3 regions of the Neobacillus sp. B24 genome follow, and region 1 is predicted to be linked to each of the others. Evidence: predicted binding sites of a transcription regulator. Region 1 holds the regulator's gene; each other region holds the start of a gene.
What was found. The regulator LexA, encoded in region 1, represses DNA repair genes until DNA is damaged. The targets are predictions, from matches to a motif close to CGAACATATGTTCG.
Positions count from the first base shown of each region.

Region 2: the regulator LexA is predicted to act here: its motif matches at 2,570-2,583, upstream of ACZ43M_RS19515 (Y-family DNA polymerase).
Region 3: the regulator LexA is predicted to act here: its motif matches at 2,545-2,558, upstream of uvrB (excinuclease ABC subunit UvrB).

Region 1 covers NZ_AP035777.1:2,111,462-2,115,752, forward strand. Annotated here, with positions in the region: gene ACZ43M_RS10510 (MerR family transcriptional regulator) at 1-181, shown strand, start outside; gene glnA (type I glutamate--ammonia ligase) at 204-1,538, shown strand; gene lexA (transcriptional repressor LexA) at 1,954-2,577, opposite strand; gene yneA (cell division suppressor protein YneA) at 2,733-3,056, shown strand; gene ACZ43M_RS10530 (YneB family resolvase-like protein) at 3,059-3,706, shown strand; gene ACZ43M_RS10535 (DUF896 domain-containing protein) at 3,811-4,041, shown strand; gene tkt (transketolase) at 4,222-4,291, shown strand, end outside.
Region 2 covers NZ_AP035777.1:3,932,997-3,937,287, reverse strand. Annotated here, with positions in the region: gene ACZ43M_RS19535 (YkvA family protein) at 1-231, shown strand, start outside; partial or broken gene ACZ43M_RS19530 (MFS transporter) at 299-1,527, opposite strand; gene ACZ43M_RS19525 (CBO0543 family protein) at 1,738-2,268, shown strand; gene ACZ43M_RS19520 (YqzH family protein) at 2,298-2,489, opposite strand; gene ACZ43M_RS19515 (Y-family DNA polymerase) at 2,649-3,908, shown strand; gene ACZ43M_RS19510 (YolD-like family protein) at 4,014-4,291, shown strand, end outside.
Region 3 covers NZ_AP035777.1:4,728,871-4,733,161, forward strand. Annotated here, with positions in the region: gene uvrA (excinuclease ABC subunit UvrA) at 1-423, opposite strand, end outside; gene uvrB (excinuclease ABC subunit UvrB) at 494-2,470, opposite strand; gene ACZ43M_RS23550 (exo-beta-N-acetylmuramidase NamZ family protein) at 3,005-4,258, opposite strand.

The DNA of each region.
Region 1 (4,291 bases):
TAAACAGTTATTCTTGGTCAAAGAACAGATTGATACACAACAAAGTCAGCAAGAAGAAAAAGTGAAGCGGGAGTTAACCAACGAAGAGCTTAGAAAACTCCTTCGCAACGAGTTGATGCACTCCGGTAGAATGAACCGGCCATCATTGCGTCAAGGCGACCTATCACGCTTTTTCCATTAAATAATATTGGGGGAATAGTAAAATGGCAAAGTTTACACGTGAAGACATTCAAAGAATGGCAAAAGAAGAAAATGTAAAATTTATCCGTTTGCAGTTTACGGACATCCTTGGAACAATCAAAAACGTTGAAATTCCTGTAAGCCAATTAGAAAAAGCTTTGGATAACAAAATGATGTTTGATGGTTCCTCGATCGAAGGGTTCGTACGTATTGAAGAGTCAGATATGTACCTGTATCCTGATTTAAACACATGGGTTGTGTTCCCTTGGACAGCAGAAAAAGGAAAGGTTGCCCGTTTAATCTGTGATATTTATAATCCGGATGGAGCTCCATTTGCCGGAGATCCACGCAACAACTTAAAGCGTGTTCTGGAGGAAATGAAAGAGCTTGGCTTTACAGATTTCAACCTAGGGCCTGAGCCGGAATTCTTCTTATTTAAGTTAGATCAAAATGGCGAGCCAACACTTGAGTTGAATGACCAAGGCGGATACTTTGACTTGGCACCGACAGACCTTGGGGAAAACTGCCGCCGCGACATCGTGCTTGAACTGGAAGAGATGGGCTTTGAGATTGAAGCATCCCACCATGAGGTTGCGCCAGGACAGCACGAAATTGACTTTAAATACGCAGATGCTTTAACAGCATGTGATCAAATTCAAACATTTAAGCTAGTTGTAAAAACAATCGCTCGCAAGCACGGCTTGCACGCAACGTTCATGCCAAAGCCATTATTTGGTGTTAACGGTTCAGGAATGCACTGCAACCTTTCATTATTTAAAGATGGGGAAAATGCATTCTTTGACCCAACTGGGGACTTGCAAATGAGCGAAATTTCACGTCATTTTATTGCTGGAGTTCTAAAACACGCTCCTAACTTTACAGCTGTAACCAATCCGACTGTAAACTCATACAAACGTTTGGTTCCTGGTTATGAAGCACCATGTTATGTGGCGTGGTCAGCACAAAACCGTTCACCGCTAATCCGTATCCCTGCTTCTCGCGGATTAAGCACACGTATCGAAGTAAGAAGCGTTGACCCAGCAGCCAACCCATACTTGGCAATGGCTGTCCTACTGAAAGCAGGGCTTGACGGAATTAAAAATAAGTTAACGCCTCCAGCGCCAGTAGACCGCAACATCTATATCATGAGCAAAGAAGAAAGATTGGAAGAAGGTATTATTGATCTTCCTGCAACATTGGCACAAGCGCTTGACCAATTAAAAGCTGACGAAGTTATCGTTTCCGGCCTGGGAGAGCACATTTTCGAACACTTCTTGGAAGCGAAAGAGATCGAATGGGATATGTTTAGAACGGTAGTGCATCCTTGGGAACGCGAACAGTATATGAGCATCTATTAATTAATAAGATGAGACTGAATTAAGTCTGATCCGTCCTCTAATGGAGGACTGGATCAGACTTTTTTTGTATTATGGGGTTGCAAAAGCGGTGCCCCACGCACAATAAAGACTTCATAGGACCCGTAAATAAGGAGAGCCTCTTACTGTTCAGCTTTCATAAGCCAAATTGAAGATGCATTAGGATAAAGTGTCGACAATAGGGGGGAGATTGGCAACATAACAGCTAGCAAAAAAAGATAAAGTGTCGTCAATAAGGGGGATTGGCAACAAAACTACAAGCTATCAAATAAAGCTCTTATTCCCCGTAAGTTTGGAAAATGACATAAAATTGCCAGCACGAAATGAAATAAAAAAGCCCAATCCCCCTAAGGGAATTGGACCTCAATTACAAACCATATATATCTAACTCTACAAATTAATGAATCTGTCGATATACTCCAACCACTTTACCCAAAATAGAAACATTCTTTAAGATAATCGGTTCCATCGTCGAGTTCTCAGGCTGCAAACGAATATAATCTTTTTCCTTAAAGAATCGCTTACAAGTAGCCTCATCTTCTTCCGTCATCGCCACCACGATATCACCGTTATTTGCGGACGGCTGCTGTTTAACAATCACATAGTCCCCGTCTAGAATGCCCGCTTCGATCATACTTTCACCCATAATCTCCAGCATGAACACTTGTTCACCAGAGGGGACGAGCCTTTCAGGAAGTGGGAAGTATTCCTCCACATTTTCAATGGCGGTAATTGGTATACCAGCGGTAACCTTTCCGACAACCGGCACATTCACCACCATGTTTCGTGGAATGTGTGATGCTTCATCTGCATCCAGAATTTCAATCGCCCGTGGCTTAGTCGGATCCCGTCTAATTAAGCCTTTGCTTTCCAATCGTGCCAGATGACCGTGAACAGTAGAGCTTGAGGCTAGTCCAACAGCTTCGCCAATTTCCCGAACGGATGGTGGATATCCTTTGGTTTTTACTTCGCCCTTAATAAAATCGAGGATATCCTGCTGCCGCTTTGATATTTTCACCATGATAAAATGCACCTCGCCTGGTTAATGTTGTCTTTATTATAACATGTTCGCCTATTATATACAAACATAAGTTCGAATTAGTGTTGACAACAAACAAACGTTCGGATTATAATCAAATTAAATAAACGAACATACATTCCTAAGAGGTGTAAAAAATGAAAAAATTATGGAACCAATACTCTTATGCTATTATTTTACTAATTTTAAGCTGCTCTATTGCAGTCGTGATATCCTTCCAGGACCATACAAGTATCGAAGAGGAATACATAAAGGTAACAGTGACAAAAGGGGATTCTCTTTGGAGTTTAGCTGACCAATACTCTGCCGTTCATTCGTTATCCAACAAGGAATTTGTGAATTGGGTAAAAAAACATAATCAAAATATGGATGGAAGAATTTATCCGGGTGAACAAATTGTCATTCCTGTCAGCAAGGATGATCCGTCATTAACTCAATTTGCAAGTGCGCCGGGTGAGTAATGATGAAAGCTATCATTTACTGCCGGGTCAGTACAAATAAGGAAACACAGGAAACCTCATTAAAACGTCAGGAAGAAGAACTTACTCAGCTTGCCGCACGTCATCAATTTGAAATTGACTCGATAATAATAGAACAATCAAGCGGTTATGATTACGAGCGGGATGGAATCTTAGAACTATTGGACCGAATCAAAGACGAACAAGTGCATGCGGTTTTAATCCAGGATGAAACCCGGCTTGGTAGAGGTAATGCCAAAATTGCCATTCTGCACTGTATCTTAAAAGAAGGCATTAAGCTATACAGCATTTCTCATAATGGAGAATTACAGCTTTCAGAATCGGATTCGATGGTGTTGAAGATAGTCAGCATGGTAGAGGAATACCAGCGGAAACTTCATAATGTCAAAATCAAACGCGGCATGAAGCGGGCGATCAAGCAAGGATATAAGCCTGAAAAAAATTTAAAAAATCTCGGCGAACACTCAGGTAGAGAAAAAATTGAGGTGCCAATACAAGAAATCTACAAATTAAGAAAAAATGGGTTAACATTTGCAGAAATTGCTGCTACGTTACGAGGATTTGGTTATAGTATTTCTAAAGCGACTGTCCATAGACGGTATCAGGAATACATAGATACGATAGAAGAATAGGTATTGCGAGGAGCAGCACACAAGACCTTTTGCCTTGCCATATGGTCCTTTTTCTAGTAAAATCAGTTGCTATGTAGGCAGATCGTTTGAAAGGAATGTGCGCAATGCTATCAAAAGAAAAAATGGCCAGAATCAATGAATTGGCCAAAAAAGCAAAAGCGACTGGATTAACAGAAACAGAGGCAAAAGAACAAAGTAGTTTAAGAAGCGAGTATTTAGCTGTGTTTCGTTCACAAATGCTCGACACTTTAACAAATACTAAAATCATTGACCCATTAGGAAATGATGTTACTCCAAAAAAAATTAAAGATAGAAAAAAACATAAACTTCACTAACCATCAGGAATACAGCTAATTGTATTCCTTTTTCTACATATATAATGGCTCACTGTGTCAAAATAAGTAAAAAAGTGCATTTTAAATCTAATTCAGAGGTAAATTGTTGAATAAATGGCCATTGAAATATAATATTAATGGTGTGTTTATTATCCTAGAGATCAAGAAAGGATGTAATTGATGTTTAATTCTATTGATGAATTATCAGTAACAACGATTCGTACGCTTTCAATCGATGCAATCGAGAAGG
Region 2 (4,291 bases), 1.8 Mb from region 1:
ACAAAAGCAGTTATTATTGGGGCTTTGGGGTATTTCATTCTTCCATTGGATTTAATTCCTGATATAGCGGTCGGGGTCGGCTACACAGATGATTTGGGAGCATTGGGCATAGCTCTTTTACAAATAGCCATGTATATTGATGATGAAATTAAAAATAAAGCAAAAGAAAAATTAGCAGACTGGTTTGGAGATCATGTAGATACATCGGATATTGATAAAAAACTTGGCTAGCAAAAAACTATGACATGTGAGTAAAAAAAGCCCCCGGCAGCGAGTAACGTTGTCGGGGTGCTTTTGTTTAATTTTGATTCCACTCTCGTACCTTCTGGTCGGCTGGCAGGAGAAAGGCGGTTAATCCTAAGAGCGGGAGAACTCCTAGGCCAATAATCATTGTTTGAAGACCAATTATGTCAGCTATAAGCCCGAGTCCGACAGAACCAATCGCTCCCATTCCAAAGGCAAGCCCGACAGTTAGGCCGGACATCAAGCCAATTTTACCCGGTATTAGTTCCTGGGCATAGACGACTGTAACAGAAAAACTCGTCATCAAGATGAATCCAGTCAAAATAAGCAAGATAAATGCTGCTGCCTGCGGAACATTCGGAATCAGGATGGAAAATGGCACGGTGGCCAGCATCGAAAATGAAATGACAGTTTTCTTTCCGAAACGGTCGGCAAGCGGCCCCCCAAAAAAGGTGCCAAATGCTCCGGCTACTAAAAAGGCGAACAAGAAAAGCTGTGATTCTTTAATCGTGAGAGCATACTCTCTTATTCCGTAAAAAGCATAAAAATTGGTCATTCCGGAAATATACCAGGACCGTGCAAAAATCAGCAGCAAGATCAAGATTAACGCCCGCTTTACCTCTTTTGATACGCCCGTTTGGTGGCCGGCGCTGCTCTGTTTTTTCCTAATTGGAGCAATTAGCAGTCTTTGATTATACCAATTTGCAATGTAGATTAATAGAATGACGGCAAGCGCGGCAACAATCGAAAACCACGAGGCACCAATTTGTCCAAGCGGCACTAGGATTAAAGCCGTAATCAGCGGTGCAAATGCCTGGCCGGTATTGCCGCCCACCTGATAAATCGACTGGGCAAGCCCTCTTCGGTTTCCGGCTGCCATATAGGCTACTCTCGAACCTTCTGGATGGAACACCGCTGAACCAAGCCCGATGAACAGGACTGATAACACGACCATTCCGAATGATGGGGCAAATCCCAATCCAAGTACGCCAAACAACGTAAAGGTCAAGCCTACTGGCAAGGCGTAGGGCATCGGTTTTTTATCGGTGAACATGCCGACAACAGGCTGCATCACGGATGAAACCATGTTCAGAGAAAAGGCGATAATCCCTAGTTGGGTGAACGTTAACCCCATCGATTTTTCCAGAATTGGGAACATGGCCGGAACAACGCTTGAATGGCATCATTCAACATATGGCAAAGCCCGATAATAAATAGGATTTTGTACATCGTTGCTTCAGAAGCTTTCGGTGCTTGCGGGGTCAGCACTGCTGGTTGACTCATATATGGATCTCCTTTTCAATGAAACTTTAATATCCATATATTACTACTGAATGAGTGAAAAGAGAATTATTTATTTCTGAACTCGAAGAAATTTCCACTTTCATAATGGAATTGATTATTCGGAGTGCCTGTTCATGAATACCAAAAGAGAATTAACGGTATACTGTAGTTGTTGTAAGAAAATGGAAATTTGAGTGTAAGGAGTATATTATGGTCAATGCAATCTATGCAGCCATATGGCTTGGGGCGTTATGGAAATGGGGGGATTGGAGAAATTGGCAAAAATATTATCCAACCATTCTTTTCTTTATTATTGGAGATTTATCATATTTATATTTGTTGTCAGATCATTTTCCGATGTGGAGATATAACCCGCCGACTATTGATGAAAAAGTAGGGCTAACCAATGCGCATATATCCCTATCAATTATTATTATTAAATATCCTGCCACTGCCCTTATTTATCTGGCAAATTTTCCAAAGGGCAGCCTGCTCAAACAATCTTTCTATTTCATCGGTTGGGTGGTAATATATTTTATTAATGAATTTATCGATGTTAAACTGCATTTTATTAAATACTTCAATGGCTGGAACCTGGCCTGGTCGGTCCTGTTTTGCACGGTTATGTTTTTTATCCTAAAAGTACACTTTCATAAGCCAATATTCGCATGGCTGCTTTCGGCCGGGTTCATTTTATTCTTATGGAATGTATTCGAAGTTCCTTCTACTGTTTTTCGATAATGGAGTGAATTCTTTTTCGCTCTGTTTTTTTATCCTGTTAAAAACTCATACACTTTATCATTTATAACCTCGTATAAATCTGCTGTCGGTTCTTCTTCTTTCGTTTGAAGAATCCGTGTGACCAGTTCATCCATTTCTTGTTCGCCAATAGGCAGGGAATCCCCTTCATAATATTGTTTAAAACAATTCCTTATCATCTTCACAACCAGCTTTTTCTCCATAATCATACACCTCATTCCCATTATAGCTTTTTTTGTGGATAAGCCATATTTGGTATCCCTCAAAAAATTTCCATTGAATACGAACGAATATTCGCTTAAGATGATATATATAATATTAAGGAACAAATGTTCGAAAAATAAAACTGTGAGGGATCATTCATGGTTGATTACAGCACGTTACCACATAATAAAATCTTATGTGTCGACATGAAGAGCTTCTATGCCAGCTGCTCCGCTGTCATGCTCGGGCTCGATCCATTGGATTGCTATATTGCGATTGTCGGCGACAAGGACCGGCAGGGAAGTGTCGTGCTTGCCGCTTCCCCTCGTCTGAAAAAGGAGTTTGGCATCAAAACGGGCTCACGGCTGTTTGAAATTCCAAAGGATCCGCGGATTCAATTAGTTGAACCCAAAATGGCCACTTATTTACGGATTTCAACCGAGATCAGCCGCGTGTTTAACCGCTATGTGCCAAAAGAGGCCATCCACACCTACAGCGTCGATGAAAGCTTTATTAAAGTGGACGGCGCTTTGGATTTGTGGGGCGATGCATGGACGATTGCGAAAAAAATCAAGGACGATATTGAGCGCGAATTCCAGCTTCCATGCGCTGTCGGAATCGGACCAAATATGCTGTTGGCGAAGCTTTGCCTCGATTTGGAAGCGAAGAAACACGGGGTCGCCGAGTGGACCTATGATGATGTTCAGACAAAGCTTTGGAATGTGTCACCGCTACGGGAAATGTGGGGCATCGGCAGACGAGTCGAAAAGACTTTAAACAGCATGGGGATTTTTAATGTTGGCCAGTTGGCCCGCTATGATTTGGATCTGCTCGAAAAGAAATTCGGCATCATGGGCAATCAGCTTTATTATCATGCCTGGGGAGTCGACCTATCCGATTTGGGCGCACCGATTATTGAAGGGCAAATCAGCTTTGGCAAAAGCCAAATACTGTTGCGCGATTATAAAGACGAACATGAAATCAAGCATGTCATTTTGGAAATGTGCGAGGAGGTAGCCAAGCGAGCGAGAACAAGGCGAAAAGCCGGGCGGACAGTCAGCCTTGGCGTCGGCTATAGCCAGGATGAATTTGGCGGCGGCTTTCACCGCTCAAGATCAATTGAGCATCCAACTAACGTCACGATGGACCTCTACCGTGTCTGTCTTGAGTTATTTCATGAGCATTATAACGGCAAAACAGTTCGGCAGATTTCAATCACGCTCGGCAATATTGTCGATGATTCCGAGCTTCAACTTGATTTATTTGACCAAGGTGCTTATAAACGGCGCGAACTCGGCTATGTCGTGGATTCGGTCCGCCGCCGCTTCGGCCCCGGCGCCCTGCTGCGCGCTGTTTCCTATACGGCCGGAGGCACCGCCAAGCACCGGGCAACCCTAGTGGGCGGGCATAAGATGTAGGGCAGAAGGGGTGCAATACAAGTAAAACAGCCTATCGGCAAATAAGATGGGTTTAATATCCGCAAAGAAAGTTTGGGAAAACAGCAAAGGAAAGAAGGAAAGCAAATGATTCGCGACCGAGGGAGAATTAAGTGGACGTCGATGATGCTGCCCGAGCATGTGAAAATGCTCAGGGAATGGGTCAAGGAAGACCAGTATGAACAACAAAGAGAAATGGATGAACAGCAGCTCGAAATGATGAATGAAATCCTGTCTGAGGCCATCGAATTCGACCAATATGTAACCATTACCCATTACCGGAACCGAAACTATGAAATCGTGATTGGAAAAATTCATTACTGGGATGAGCTTGCCCACAGGCTGCATGTTATCGATCGATTTCA
Region 3 (4,291 bases), 2.6 Mb from region 1:
AATCCGGTCAACCATCTGCTCAATTGTCTGGGAAGAGATTTCAATGTTGTGATTTGGACAGGTTGGATGGCCGACACGCGCAAATAATAATCTCAGGTAATCATAGATTTCGGTTACCGTTCCGACGGTGGAACGCGGGTTCCGGCTTGTGGTTTTTTGATCAATTGAAATGGCTGGGGAGAGTCCTTCGATGGAATCTACATCCGGCTTATCCATTTGGCCGAGGAATTGGCGCGCATAGGCCGACAGTGATTCGACGTAACGGCGCTGACCTTCAGCATAAATCGTATCGAACGCGAGTGAGGACTTTCCTGAACCGGAAAGTCCTGTTAAGACAACAAGCTTATCTCTAGGTATGGTTACATCAATATTTTTCAAATTGTGGGCTCTGGCGCCTTTCACAATCAATTTTTCCATCGCCATTTGTTCATTTTCCTTCCACTATTAAAAAATTTCAGGAACAAATCGAGGCTGCCTTCGCCTCTTCCTGTTATCATTCTGCTTTTAATTCCAAAATCAAATCGCGAAGCTCGGCGGCACGCTCGAAGTCAAGCGCTTTGGCGGCAGCCTTCATTTCTTTTTCCATATCGGCAATCAGCTTGTCTTTTTCCTTCTTCGTCATTTTTCCGAACGATGATGCTGGTTTGTAATCTTCTGCCTCCTCAGCAGCATGAGTGGCGCGAATGACATCGCGGATATCCTTCTGGATGGTTTGCGGAGTAATCCCGTGCTTCTCATTATACTCTTCTTGGATGGAGCGGCGCCGCATTGTCTCACTGATGGCCAGCTCCATAGAATTTGTCATCCGGTCTGCGTACATGATGACCTTTCCGTTGGCATTCCGGGCAGCCCGGCCGATGGTCTGGATCAGTGACCGTTCCGAACGGAGGAAGCCCTCTTTGTCGGCGTCAAGAATCGTCACCAGCGAAACCTCTGGAATATCAAGACCTTCCCGAAGCAGGTTGATCCCGACAAGCACATCATATTTTCCAAGACGCAGCTCGCGGATAATTTCAATCCGCTCTAGCGTTTTGACCTCAGAATGTAGGTATTGAACTTTGATGCCGATTTCCTTGAGATAATCGGTAAGGTCCTCAGACATCTTTTTCGTTAAGGTTGTAACTAGAACACGCTCATTCCGTTTAACGCGGTCCTGAATTTCGCCGATCAGGTCATCAATTTGGCCTTCAATCGGACGCACTTCAATCGTAGGATCAAGCAATCCAGTCGGCCGGATGATTTGCTGCACCATCTCCGGTGTATGTTCAAGCTCGAATGGTCCCGGTGTCGCTGAGACAAACACAATGTTGTGAATATGCTTCTCAAATTCATCGAACGTGAGCGGGCGGTTATCGAGTGCTGATGGGAGACGGAAGCCATGTTCGACGAGCACTTCCTTGCGCGCCTTGTCGCCGTTAAACATACCTCTGATTTGCGGCAGCGTCACGTGCGACTCGTCAATGACAATCAGGAAGTCTTCAGGGAAATAGTCGAGCAGCGTATACGGTGTGGAACCGGCCGGCCTTAATGTTAAATGCCGTGAATAGTTTTCAATTCCGGAGCAGAAGCCCATTTCCCGCATCATTTCCAAGTCATAGCGGGTGCGCTGCTCCAAGCGCTGTGCCTCGAGTAATTTATTGTTTTCTCGGAGAATGGCCAGGCGTTCCTCCAGTTCTTTTTCAATATTTTCAATCGCCACAAGCAACTTCTCTTCACGGGTAACGAAGTGGGATGCTGGGAATACGGCGACATGTTCGCGCTCGCTGATGATCTCACCAGTGAGGGCATCTACTTCGCGGATTCGGTCAATTTCATCGCCGAAAAATTCTACCCGCAAGCAGTGCTCATCACGGGAAACTGGGAAAATCTCAACAACATCGCCACGAACGCGGAAGGTTCCCCGTTTAAAATCGATATCGTTTCGTTCATATTGGATATCGACAAGGCGGCGGAGCAGCTGGTTACGTTCAATTTCCATGCCGGTGCGGAGGGACACAACCATCTCGGAGTACTCCTCTGGCGAACCGAGGCCATAGATGCAGGAAACGCTGGCGATGATAATAACATCCTTGCGCTCAAACAGTGATGAGGTAGCAGAGTGCCGCAGTTTATCAATTTCATCGTTGATGCTTGCGTCCTTTTCGATAAAAGTATCGGTCGACGGGACATAGGCTTCCGGCTGATAGTAATCATAGTAACTGACGAAATACTCAACGGCGTTATTCGGGAAAAACTCCTTGAACTCGCTGTAGAGCTGGCCGGCCAACGTTTTGTTGTGGGCAATAACTAGTGTTGGTTTGTTTACTTCTTTAATCACGTTGGAAATCGTAAAAGTCTTCCCCGTACCCGTTGCACCAAGCAACGTCTGGTAACGCTTGTTGCTGTTGATGCCCTGTACTAATTGTTTAATCGCCTCCGGCTGGTCCCCTTGCGGCGAGTACTTTGAGACTAATTCAAATTGGTCATTCATGGTTGATCCCTCCCGTTCACTAAAATTCATAGTATCATTCTACCACAATCCCCCAAAAACAAACCAACAATATGCGAACTAATATTCGATTTTTTTATATATTCGTGAAGAAAACACGAGAAAGCCAGACCCGTTTTGATGGGACTGGCCAATCGCATAATTACAGTGTTAATGCCGCAAATGGTGTCAGGCACCATTCGTGGACATTTGTCCGTCTAGAGCGGACATAGTTCATTATTGGCGTAGTGGAGAGGAGTTTTTCTTCTCTTTTCTGCTCCAATAACGCTTATTGGCGTAGTCGAGGGCACTTTTTCTCCTCTTTACTGCTCCAATAACGCTTATTGGCGTAGGCGAGGGTACTTTTTCTTCACTTTACTGCTCCAATAACGCTAATTGGCGTAGTAAAGGGTACTTTTTCTCCTCTTTACTGCTCCAATAACGCTTATTGGCGCAGTGAGGGGCGATTTTCCACCTCTTCACTGCGCCAATGATACTTTATTAGCGTTTCGTCACGCTCTTTTTTCGAGAATATCTTTAATACAACAGGTACTGCTCACGAACGTCCATGAATTTTTCGAGATCTGGCTCCCATTGTTTTTTCATATCTTCAATGGATCTGCCTGCTTCGATTCCGTCACGGATCCAGCCGTTTCCGACTAACAGGTCGAAGTGGGATACGCCAGATGAGTTACGGGCACGGAATTTGAAGTCGTTCGGATACATGTCATGAATGGTTTTCACGATGTGTAATCCTGTTTCGAACGGCTTAAACGCATTGCGGTTAGTGACATGAATCTGAATTCCGTGGTTTAACTTGCTGACGTTCTTAGATGTTGTCGGGATAAACGAAGCGGAACGGAATGTTACCCCTGGCAGGTTCAAAGAATTAAGTTCTGCAGCCAGGTCATCTCCATCAATGAAAGGTGCTCCGATTAATTCAAACGGTCTTGTCGTTCCGCGTCCTTCCGATACGTTATCAGCACCTTCAATTAACGCAGCGCCCGTATAAACAGTTGCAGTATCCAAAGTAGGCATGTTAGGTGACGGCATAACAAATTGTAATGCGGTGTCATCGTAATACATGCTTCGATTCCAGCCTTCCATTTTGACAACAGTTAAATCAGCGCCAATGCCAAATTCCTTATTAAATAACTGGGCTAACTCACCTACTGTCATCCCGTGACGGACTGGAATCGCATATTTACCCACAAACGAAGAATATTTACTTTCCAAAATCGGGCCTTCTACTTTTGCACCGCTAATTGGGTTCGGACGGTCGAGTACGATGAACGGGATATTTTGCTCCTTCGCTGCTTCCATCGCTAATGCCATAGTGTAAATGTATGTGTAAAAACGGGCACCAACATCCTGAATATCAAATACCAATACATCGACATTTTCTAACATTTCCGGTGAAGGCTTTTGCGTTTTTCCATAAAGGCTGTAAACAGGCAGGCCAGTTTTTTCATCAATGTAGGATTCTACATAGGCCCCTGCTGGTGCGCTTCCGCGGACGCCATGCTCTGGGCCGTATAAAGCAGTAAGCTCAAAGTTTTCATTTTTATTAAATAAATCTACGATACTGTTCAGGTCTTGATCTACACCAGTCGGATTGGTAATCAAACCGACGCGCTTCCCCTTAATCAAATCGATTTTGTCCTTTAACAGCACCCCAACCCCTAAGCGCAACTTCCCTTTCTGCTTCTCCTTGCCGTTTTGGGCAATCGCTGCCGTTACTGTTGAAAGTACCAACAGCAGCGTAATAATCCCCATAAGCCACTTCTTCATCCAAACGCCTCCCCAATTGTTTGATTATTTTTT